3 regions of the Pantoea sp. X-Soil-YNGN-785 genome follow, and region 3 is predicted to be linked to each of the others. Evidence: riboswitches for the same ligand, from Rfam matches in the RefSeq annotation. Region 3 holds a riboswitch; each other region holds the start of a gene.
What was found. Region 3 has a riboswitch for thiamine pyrophosphate ahead of thiB (thiamine ABC transporter substrate binding subunit). Riboswitches for the same ligand answer to the same signal wherever they lie in the genome.

Region 1 (3,254 bases), 450 kb from region 3:
GGCGGCCTCATCAGGCTGATCTTTGATACGCAGCTGCAGCGTGCGAACGCCCATCTCCAGCAGGCGTTCGAGCCACTCGGGGCTATCAACCACCGGATAAAGTCCCAGACGCGGGGCGGTAGCGGGAAATGCAGGCATCCTTACTCCTCCTTAATGGCATCGGCAGGGTGATAGAGCTCACTGCCGCGGCTGCGGAAACGATCTGACATCTGCGCCATGCCAACTTCAACCGGCTCGGCACGGGCATCCTGGCGTGCCGCAAACTCGCGCACCTCCTGGGAAATTTTCATTGAGCAGAATTTGGGGCCGCACATTGAGCAGAAATGGGCCACCTTGCCCGACTCCTGCGGCAGGGTTTCATCATGCATCGCCCTTGCCGTATGGGGATCCAGCGCCAGGTTAAACTGATCTTCCCAGCGGAATTCAAAGCGCGCTTTGGACATGGCGTTATCACGGATCTGCGCACCGGGGTGGCCTTTCGCCAGATCGGCAGCATGCGCCGCGATTTTGTAGGTGATCAATCCCTGCTTCACGTCCTCTTTGTTCGGCAGACCCAGATGCTCTTTGGGCGTGACGTAGCACAGCATGGCGCAACCAAACCAGCCAATCATGGCGGCACCGATACCCGAGGTGAAGTGGTCGTAGCCGGGCGCGATGTCAGTGGTCAGCGGGCCAAGCGTGTAGAAGGGGGCTTCATCGCACAGGTCGAGCTGTTCGGTCATATTACGGCGGATCATATGCATCGGCACATGTCCCGGACCTTCAATCATCACCTGAACGTCATACTCCCAGGCAATACGCGTCAGTTCACCCAGGGTTCGCAGTTCGGCAAACTGCGCCTCATCGTTGGCATCCTGAATCGAACCCGGACGCAGACCATCGCCCAGCGACAGGGAGACATCGTAAGCGGCGCAGATTTCACAGATCTCCCGGAAGTGCTCATACAGGAAGCTCTCCTGATGATGCGACAGGCACCATTTGGCCATGATCGATCCCCCCCGCGACACGATCCCGGTGAGACGTTTCGCCGTCATCGGGACATAACGCAGCAGCACGCCCGCGTGGATAGTGAAGTAATCGACGCCCTGTTCCGCCTGCTCCAGCAGCGTGTCCCGGAATATTTCCCAGTTCAGCGCCTCAGCCACGCCATTCACTTTTTCCAGCGCCTGATAGATCGGCACGGTACCGATGGGCACCGGGCTGTTTCGCAAAATCCATTCTCGCGTTTCATGAATATAGCGACCGGTAGAGAGATCCATCACCGTATCGGCACCCCAGCGGGTCGACCAGACCAGCTTTTCCACTTCTTCCTCGATAGAAGAGGTGACTGCCGAGTTACCGATATTGGCGTTGACCTTAACCAGGAAGTTACGACCAATGATCATCGGCTCCGATTCCGGGTGATTGATATTGGCAGGGATGATGGCGCGTCCGGCAGCGACCTCCTGACGGACAAACTCGGGGGTGATGTCGGCGGGCAGATGTGCGCCAAAACTGTGTCCCGGATGCTGTTGCAGCAGCACCTCACTGCGGATTCGCTCACGGCCCATGTTTTCCCGCAGGGCGATGAACTCCATTTCCGGGGTAATCCTGCCCTGACGGGCATAGTGCAGTTGCGTGACACGGCGGCCTGCACGGGCGCGGCGCGGTGTCGGAAGGTGATCGAAGCGCAGATGATCCAGCCCCTCGTCAGCCAGCCGCTGCTGGGTATAGCCCGAGCTGTTCTGTTCGAGAAGCTCACTGTCGTCGCGTTCAGCAATCCAGCGAGCGCGCAGCTTTTCCAGACCACGATGCACATCGATCTGCGCCGCGGGATCACCATAAGCACCCGCCGTGTCATAGACCGGCACCGCTTCATTTTGCTCATAGAGAGGCTGTTCTTTGGTGCCGCCGATGTGGGTCGGGCTTAGGGTGATTTCACGCATCGGCACGCGAATATCTTCCCGGCTGCCGGTAATCCAGATGCGACGGGACTGGGGAAAAGCACTGCCGCTTTGCAGGGAATCGATAAATTCCTGCGCCTGGGCACGTTGTTCACGACGGGTCATTTTTGGGTCAGACATAGCAATCTTCCTGTTAAAGGGGAACGATGCTTGTCCGGAGTTCGGAAGGAGTAACCGTATAGACAGCACAGGCATGCTGGCATACAGAGAATTTTTACTCTTGTTCCCTACGCAGGTTCTAACCTGGTCAGGTTCCGCGGATCCCGAATTAACGGTCTCAGCCCAACTGGGCACTCCGACAAGAAGCAGTTTTTACGCGGGTGTCTGATAACAGACCCGGGCGTAAAAACCTTACATTTCAACGCTAAAATAACAAAGGTTCTCTGGAGAGTACTCCTCAGAACCTGTTCAGCATAAAAGGGCTACGGGATAATCTCAAGCCCTTTGCCGTTGTTAACCATCAAGCCGGACGCGCGATATGGCTGTCATTCGCCACTGGCGGCGTAGCAAGCTGGTTATCCCAGGCCAGCTGGATCAGCTTATCTTCCAGCGTAAAGCGTGATTCCAGCACTTCGCCCACTTCGGAGAGTGCCTGCTGGAAGGTCATGCAGTTTTCATCGTCAATCGCCTGCTGCAGGTGACCGTCATACAGCTGCATCAGACGCTCAGTATTCGCTTCCAGCGGAGGGTAGATCTGCGCGGCAGCGATCATCGGGCTGTCGCCACTCATTTCGCTGATTACGCGCTCATAGATACTGAAGTGACCGGCAGAAAGATAGTCGACCAGGCCGTGACAGAAGTTGTCGAGCGCCTGCTCGTCAAGACGCGTCAGCGCCTCTTTTTTAGGTTTAAGACCGACCAGGTGATAATAGGTCACCAGTAGCTGGCGGCGTGCTTCAAGCCACGAATCGACCAGTTCATTACTGCCACCTACGCGTTCAGCCAGGACGTCTAACTGGTTAAGCATATCTAACTCCATGTGAGTTATAGTTGTTTATCTACACACTTAACATCAGGGCTTCAGCGTGCGGGTTGACGCTAAGGATGACGAAATAAATGCAATGCGAAATCTCAAGCGTAGACGCTGGATGGTGGATTGTCAGCCATGAACAGAAACTTTGGTTGCCACAAGGTGATTTACCCCACGGAAACGCCGAAAAATTTGGTTTAACCGGCAGTAAGGCCCGGACCATTGGTGAATGGCAGGGCGAAAAAGTCTGGCTGATTTGTGAGCCGCGTTCTTCCGATATGTTCTCCGTGCGACAGCTGATCGATCAGGATGTGGAGCTGTTTCAGCTGGTGGGTCGCGGT
Region 2 (3,254 bases), on a different replicon from region 3:
TGAAGGTTGTGCAGCTCAACCCGATCGCCATCGTAAAGCCGAATAAACCCTACGCCCGCGCCGGCCAGTAACGGCAACAGTGTCGCGCTGAGTCCGCCCGCACCCACCACCAGCACCCTTGCCCTGCTCAGGCGCTGTTGCCCTGCTTCACCGATCTCCGGCAACATGGTCTGTCGCTGATACCGATCCATTGCTGCTCCTCAGAACTGTGCCAGACCAAAAATGGGTGTTGAAGCTGACGCCATGTCACGCTGCTCCATCAATCCCGCCTGAAACGCCTCATGCCCGCCGTGGATCGCGGCGGCAAAGGCACCCGCCATCCGCACCGGATCGCGTGCTTTCGCCACCGCGGTGTTTAGCAGCACGCCATCAAAACCCATCTCCATCGCCTGCGCCGCCTGGCCTGGCGCACCGATGCCCGCATCAATTATCAGCGGCACATCTTTAAACCACGCACGCATGGCGCGGAGTCCCTCGATGTTGCGCAGCCCCTGGCCGGAACCAATTGGCGCGCCCCAGGGCATCAGCACTTCACAACCCGCTTCCAGCAGCTTCTCGCCGACAATCAGATCTTCGGTGGTGTAGGGAAAGACCTGGAAGCCATCAGCGCAGAGGATCCGGGCCGCTTCAACCAGCGCAAAGGGATCGGGCTGCAGCGTGTCGGCATGACCAATCACTTCCAGCTTGATCCACGGCGTGTCGAACAGTTCACGCGCCATCTGTGCCGTCGTCACCGCCTCTTTTACCGTATGGCAGCCCGCGGTATTCGGCAGAATCCGTTTGTTGAGCCGCTGCAACAGCGTGCGAAAGGCACCGCCTTCGCTGCCTTCACGACGCAGACTGACGGTAATTATCTCCGCACCTGATGCATCGATAGCCTGATGCAGAATGTCGGGTGACGGATATCCGGCGGTGCCAAGCAGAAAACGGGATTGCGGAGTGAATTGATAGAACATGGTTAACCTCCCTGCATCGGTGACAGGATTTCCAGCTGGCTGCCCGCTTGAAGCTGCTGGCTGACATAACGGCTGCGCGGCACAAACTCACCGTTCAGTGCGGTGGCGACGGTGCGCGGGTCGATCTGCTGCTCCGCCATAAGTTCCGCCAGCGTTGTTGCGCTGGTTTCAATCGTGCGTCCATTAAGTTGAACTCGCATGAGTCATCTCCTGAGTGAGTTGCAGCATGAGTTTTTCAGCCATAATCGGGGCCAGTAAAAAGCCGTGGCGGTACAGCCCGTTTAACGAGAAGCGCCCATTTTCATAGCGGACTTCCGGCAGGTTCTGGCGGTAGGCGGGACGCAGACCGGTGCCGCTCTCTACGATCCGTGCTTCAGCCAGCGCCGGATGCAGACTGTAAGCCGCGCTCAGCAGCTCCATCATCGCCCTGGCGCTGATCGGGCTGCTGTCGTGACTTTCGACCATGGTGGCTCCAAGCATGAAGTGGCCTCCGGCACGCGGCACCAGATAGCAGGGAAAGCGCGGATGCAGCAAACGGACCGGACGGGAGAGCTGAACGTCATGCGTATGCAGGATCAACATTTCGCCCCGCACGGCGCGCAGAGCGGGCTGCTGATCAAGAGCGTGGATGCCGCGGCAGTCGATGATTTTGCCGCCGGGTTTGCCGCTGTGAAAGGGTATGCCCGCCTCGTGCAGTGTGACGCGCAGTTGCTGCAGTGCGCAGCGCGGATCAAGATGCGCCTCTGCAGCAAAGAACAGGCCGCGGGCAAAGCGATTTTCCAGCGCCGGTTCGATGTCACCGGGGGCGACCCACTGATGCTGCTGCGTCATGCTGGCGAAGCGCGTCAGTTCGCGGCTGTCACGCGGTGGCGCAACCACCAGCGTGCCCTGCTGCTCCACGCCGTCGACGCGTTTCGCCCACCATCCGGCAGCGTGCTGGCCCCATTCGATGACCTGGTGTGGCGCGCTTTCTGCTTCGCACCAGGGCGCAAGCATGCCCCCCGCCCAGTGCGAGGCGGCACGACAGTCAGGCTGCGTAATGACTTCAACGGCTTCTCCCCGTTCCAGCAGTAGCGTGGCGACACACAGCCCGGCAACGCCGCTGCCCAGCACCGACCAGCGGCTCATGGTGCCCACCGGAGAGGAAGAGAGTGATTAAGAATGAGATGTTTCACTTTGGCCTCGTTATCGGTTAACGAAGACCCGTGATACAGAGGGAATAGGCAAAGACGTCGCGAACGCGCGCCTGCGGCAAGTATCGGATGCGATACCCGTCTTCCTACGCCAGTATCAACTGGGTCAGGTTCTAAGGGTCGCTAAGCCGCGCACTGCGCTATTAGCCTCTCAGTCTCTCTGGCGAGACTCCCCTGACGGCTTTAGTTGTAAGTTAAGCGGGCAGCTTCGTCAAGCCGCGTGCGTGAAGACGAGTCAGAAATCCGGGGGATAGGTGCAGGCGTTTACTGTAAGTGCAAAGACTCAGCATTCGCAGATAAGATAACAGAGAAGTGCTGAAACGGCAGGCGCCCTAAAGCGCCTGCAGCGATTGTGTCACCACGTCGGTTATTTCACGAATACGTGGTTCAGCGCGGCGATAATAGGTCCACTTCCCGACTTTGCTGGCTTCGACCAGCCCCGCATTGTGCAGGGCTTTCAGGCATAACGAAGTAGCGGGCTGTGATAAGCCCGCCTTGTCCTGGATGAGGGTGGCACAGACGCCATACTGAGCGAAGGGATAGAGCTGAGAATAGCCCGCAAACGCTTCGTCAGGATTTTTAAGCCACTTTAGTACTGCCACCCGGGTCGGGTTGGACAGTAACTTCAGGGCATTTTCGGGGGACATGCCGCCTCACATAAGATCAGGATTGAAAAACAGGATAGTCAGTATAGCCTTTCTCAGTGCCGCCATACAGGGAAGCGTGATCGACGGGATTCAGCGGATAACCTGCTTTAATGCGTGCCGGCAAATCGGGATTCGCAATAAACGAGCGGCCAAAACCCGCCAGATCGCCCCAGCCTTTATCAAGCATATGCTGTGCTTTTTCCGCCGTGTAGCGACCAGAATAGATGATCGGAGAACGGAATGTTTCCCGCAGCGCAACCCGGAAACTCTCTGGCATATCCGGGCTATTATCCCAGTCCGCTTCGGCAATAGAGAGATAGCCAACTTCCAGCTCATTCAGCAACTCCGCGGCGCGGATATAGGTCGCATGGGGATCGCTTTCAACCAGGCCAAGATAGACGCGCTCTTCGTCAGTACTCGAAAACAATGGCGCAAACCGCACGCCAACACGGTGGCTG
Region 3 (3,254 bases):
GTAGACGATACCGCGCAACATGAAAAAAGCCAGCAGAGATCATCTGCTGGCGGTGTAAATGCACCCTACTCAGAAAAGCACTCCACTGAACAGCGAAGTGAGGGTCGAACGCCATTCACTGCTGAATGCCTCCCGCTCTTCCCATAGCGCAAAGTTTGCTCTTAAAATGGGGCAGAAAAAACAGAGCGCTTTTCACCGGGAGTTCCTCTTTTATGTCCTCATCACGTCTGAAGCAGCAGTTCATTCGCCTGTGGCAGAGCTGCCAGGGGCAAACGCAGGAGATTACCCTCAGCGAACTGGCTGACCTGCTGCATTGCTCTCGCCGTCATATGCGTAATCTGCTCAACCGGATGCAGGCTGCAGGATGGCTGATCTGGCAGGCGGAAGCCGGCCGCGGCAGGCGATCGCAACTCACCTTCTGCTACACCGGTCTGGCGTTGCAGCAGCAGCGTGCTGAGGATCTGCTGGAACAGGATCGCATCGATCAACTGGTCCAGCTGGTGGGCGATAAAAACCAGGTGCGGCAGATGATTGGGGCACACCTGGGGCGCAGTTTCCGCCAGGGCAAGCATATCCTGCGGGTGCTCTACTATCGTCCGCTGCTTAACCTGCTGCCCGGTTCGCCGCTGCGGCGCTCGGAAACGCATATTGCGCGACAGATTTTTAACGGCCTGACGCGGATAAATGAGGAAAACGGGGAAATCGAACCCGATATTGCGCACCACTGGCAGCAGACTTCCCCACTTCACTGGCGCTTCTTTGTGCGTCCGGCGATTCGCTTCCATCACGGCAGAGAACTGGAGATGGAGGATGTGCTCGCCACGCTGGAGCGTCAGCGCGCCCATCCACTCTTTTCCCATATCGCGCAGATTGACTCGCCTGCCCCCTGGACGCTGGATATCCGTTTAAGCCAGCCCGACGAGGGATTACCCTGGCTGCTCGGCAGCGTCAGTGCGATGATCCTGCCGCGCGAATGGCCGACACTGCGTGATTTTGCCCGTCAGCCTGTTGGCACCGGTCCCTACCGGGTGATCCGCAATCAGGAGAGCCAGCTGAAAATCGAAGCGTTTGATGACTACTTCGGTTTTCGCGCCCTGATTGATGATGTCTCTATCTGGGTCCTGCCCGACATCAGCAATGAGCTGGTCTATGCCGGTGTCCGACTGCAGGGCGACAGCGTCGATGAAGTTCAGGAGGAGAGCCGCCTTGAAGAGGGCTGCTACTATCTGCTGTTCGATCAGCGTTCAGAGCAGGGTCGCAACGAGGCGGTGCGGCGCTGGGTCAGCTACCTGTTTAACCCCATTGCCCTGCTCAATCATGCCGGCGTCGGCTATCAGCGCTACTGGTTTCCGGCGTATGGTCTGCTGCCGCGCTGGCATCATCGCCGTGATCTGACGCCCGTGGAAAAACCGCCCGGCTTAACCCATCTGACGCTGACCTGGTACAGTCAGCATGTGGAGCATGAGGGCATCGCCAACGCGCTGCGTCCGCTGCTGGCAGCGCATGGCGTCACGCTGGAGACACGCGAGATCAGCTACGAAAGCTGGTATCAGGGCGAGGCGGAAAGTGATATCTGGCTGGGCAGCGTGAACTTTACCCTGCCGCTGAATTACTCCCTGTTCGCGCAGCTTTATGAGATCCCGCTGCTGCATCACTGCCTGCCGATCGACTGGCATGGCGATGCGGCCCGCTGGCGTGAGAAAACACTGCCGCTGGCCGAATGGAGCAAGCAGTTAGTCGAAGAAGCCGGTTTGCATCCGCTGTTTCACCACTGGCTGCTACTGGAAGGACAGCGCAGCATGCGCGGCGTGCGGATGAATACGCTGGGCTGGTTTGATTTTAAATCGGCCTGGTTCGCGCCACCGGCGCTGTGACGCTTTCGCCCCGGCGCTGAAATGACTAGAATGTGACGTTCTCAACGGGGTGCGGCCTGCCACAAGCAAGCCGCTGAGAGAGACCCGTCGAACCTGATTCGGTTAATACCGACGTAGGGATTTGAGAGGCCTCTGTGCTCAGATCCTTTGCGACTCATCCCCTATTCTCCTGAAGGAGCGCAAAGTGTTAAACAAAGTTCTGCCGGTGCTGCTGTTACTCTCCGCCCCCGTTCTGGCGGCAAAACCAGTTCTCACGGTCTACACCTACGACTCCTTCTCCGCCGACTGGGGCCCTGGCCCGGCAGTGAAAAAAGCCTTTGAAGCCCAGTGCGACTGCGAGCTGAAATTCGTCACGCTGGAAGATGGCGTCTCGCTGCTGAACCGCGTCCGCATGGAAGGCAAAAACAGCAAAGCCGATGTGGTGCTGGGGCTGGATAACAATCTGGTGCAGGCGGCGCAGAAAACCGGCCTGTTTGCCGAAAGTCAGGTCGACACCTCGACATTAAAACTGCCCGATGGCTGGCACAACACCACCTTCGTGCCGTTCGATTATGGCTACTTCGCCTTTGTCTATGACAAAACCCGGCTGAAAAATCCGCCAAAAAGCCTGAAAGAGCTGGTCGACAGCCCGGAGAAGTGGCGGGTGATCTACGAAGATCCCCGCACCAGCACGCCCGGCTTAGGTCTGCTGCTATGGATGCAGAAGGTCTATGGCGATCAGGCTCCGCAGGCGTGGCAAAAGCTGGCGCAGAAAACTGTGACGGTCACTAAAGGCTGGAGTGAAGCCTATGGCCTGTTCCTGAAGGGTGAAGGCGATCTGGTGCTGAGCTACACCACCTCACCGGCTTATCACATTATCGAAGAGAAGAAAGAGAACTACGCTGCCGCGTCCTTTGCCGAAGGACACTATCTGCAGGTTGAAGTGGCCGCGCAGTTAGCCAGCAGCAAGCAGCCGGCGCTGGCACAGCAGTTCATGAAATTTATGGTCTCGCCTGACTTCCAGCGCACTATCCCCACCGGCAACTGGATGTACCCGGTGATCGACACGCCACTGCCAGCGGGTTTCGCGGCGCTCAGCGTGCCTTCCATCGCACTGCAGTTCTCGCCGGAAGAGGTTGCCAGCCAGCGTTCGGGCTGGATTAGCCAGTGGCAACGCGCCGTCAGCCGCTGATGCCGCGCTGGCTGATCCCCGGTTCCCTCGCCACGGTGTTACTGACACTCGTGGCGTTTCTGGCCTTCGGTGCACTCTGGAGCGCCGCACCGGACACGGACTTACGCGGCGTGCTGCAGGATGACTACCTGCATCACGTTATCGCGTTCTCTTTCGCTCAGGCGCTGCTCTCCGCCCTGCTGTCGCTGCTGCCTGCAGTACCGCTGGCG

Region 1: another riboswitch for thiamine pyrophosphate. It lies ahead of thiC (phosphomethylpyrimidine synthase ThiC); the one in region 3 lies ahead of thiB (thiamine ABC transporter substrate binding subunit).
Region 2: another riboswitch for thiamine pyrophosphate. It lies ahead of AC6I8E_RS20860 (FAD-dependent oxidoreductase); the one in region 3 lies ahead of thiB (thiamine ABC transporter substrate binding subunit).

Annotation. Positions count from the first base shown of each region.
Region 1 is NZ_AP035942.1:245,901-249,154, forward strand. It holds gene thiE (thiamine phosphate synthase) at 1-138, opposite strand, end outside; gene thiC (phosphomethylpyrimidine synthase ThiC) at 141-2,063, opposite strand; TPP riboswitch at 2,151-2,251, opposite strand; gene AC6I8E_RS01090 (Rsd/AlgQ family anti-sigma factor) at 2,404-2,910, opposite strand; gene nudC (NAD(+) diphosphatase) at 3,000-3,254, shown strand, end outside.
Region 2 is NZ_AP035943.1:472,780-476,033, forward strand. It holds gene AC6I8E_RS20845 (ThiF family adenylyltransferase) at 1-191, opposite strand, end outside; gene AC6I8E_RS20850 (thiazole synthase) at 201-956, opposite strand; gene thiS (sulfur carrier protein ThiS) at 959-1,156, opposite strand; gene AC6I8E_RS20860 (FAD-dependent oxidoreductase) at 1,140-2,084, opposite strand; TPP riboswitch at 2,216-2,335, opposite strand; gene AC6I8E_RS20865 (ArsR/SmtB family transcription factor) at 2,482-2,796, opposite strand; gene AC6I8E_RS20870 (alkene reductase) at 2,813-3,254, opposite strand, start outside.
Region 3 is NZ_AP035942.1:700,595-703,848, reverse strand. It holds gene sgrR (HTH-type transcriptional regulator SgrR) at 213-1,874, shown strand; TPP riboswitch at 1,910-2,012, shown strand; gene thiB (thiamine ABC transporter substrate binding subunit) at 2,059-3,045, shown strand; gene thiP (thiamine/thiamine pyrophosphate ABC transporter permease ThiP) at 3,021-3,254, shown strand, end outside.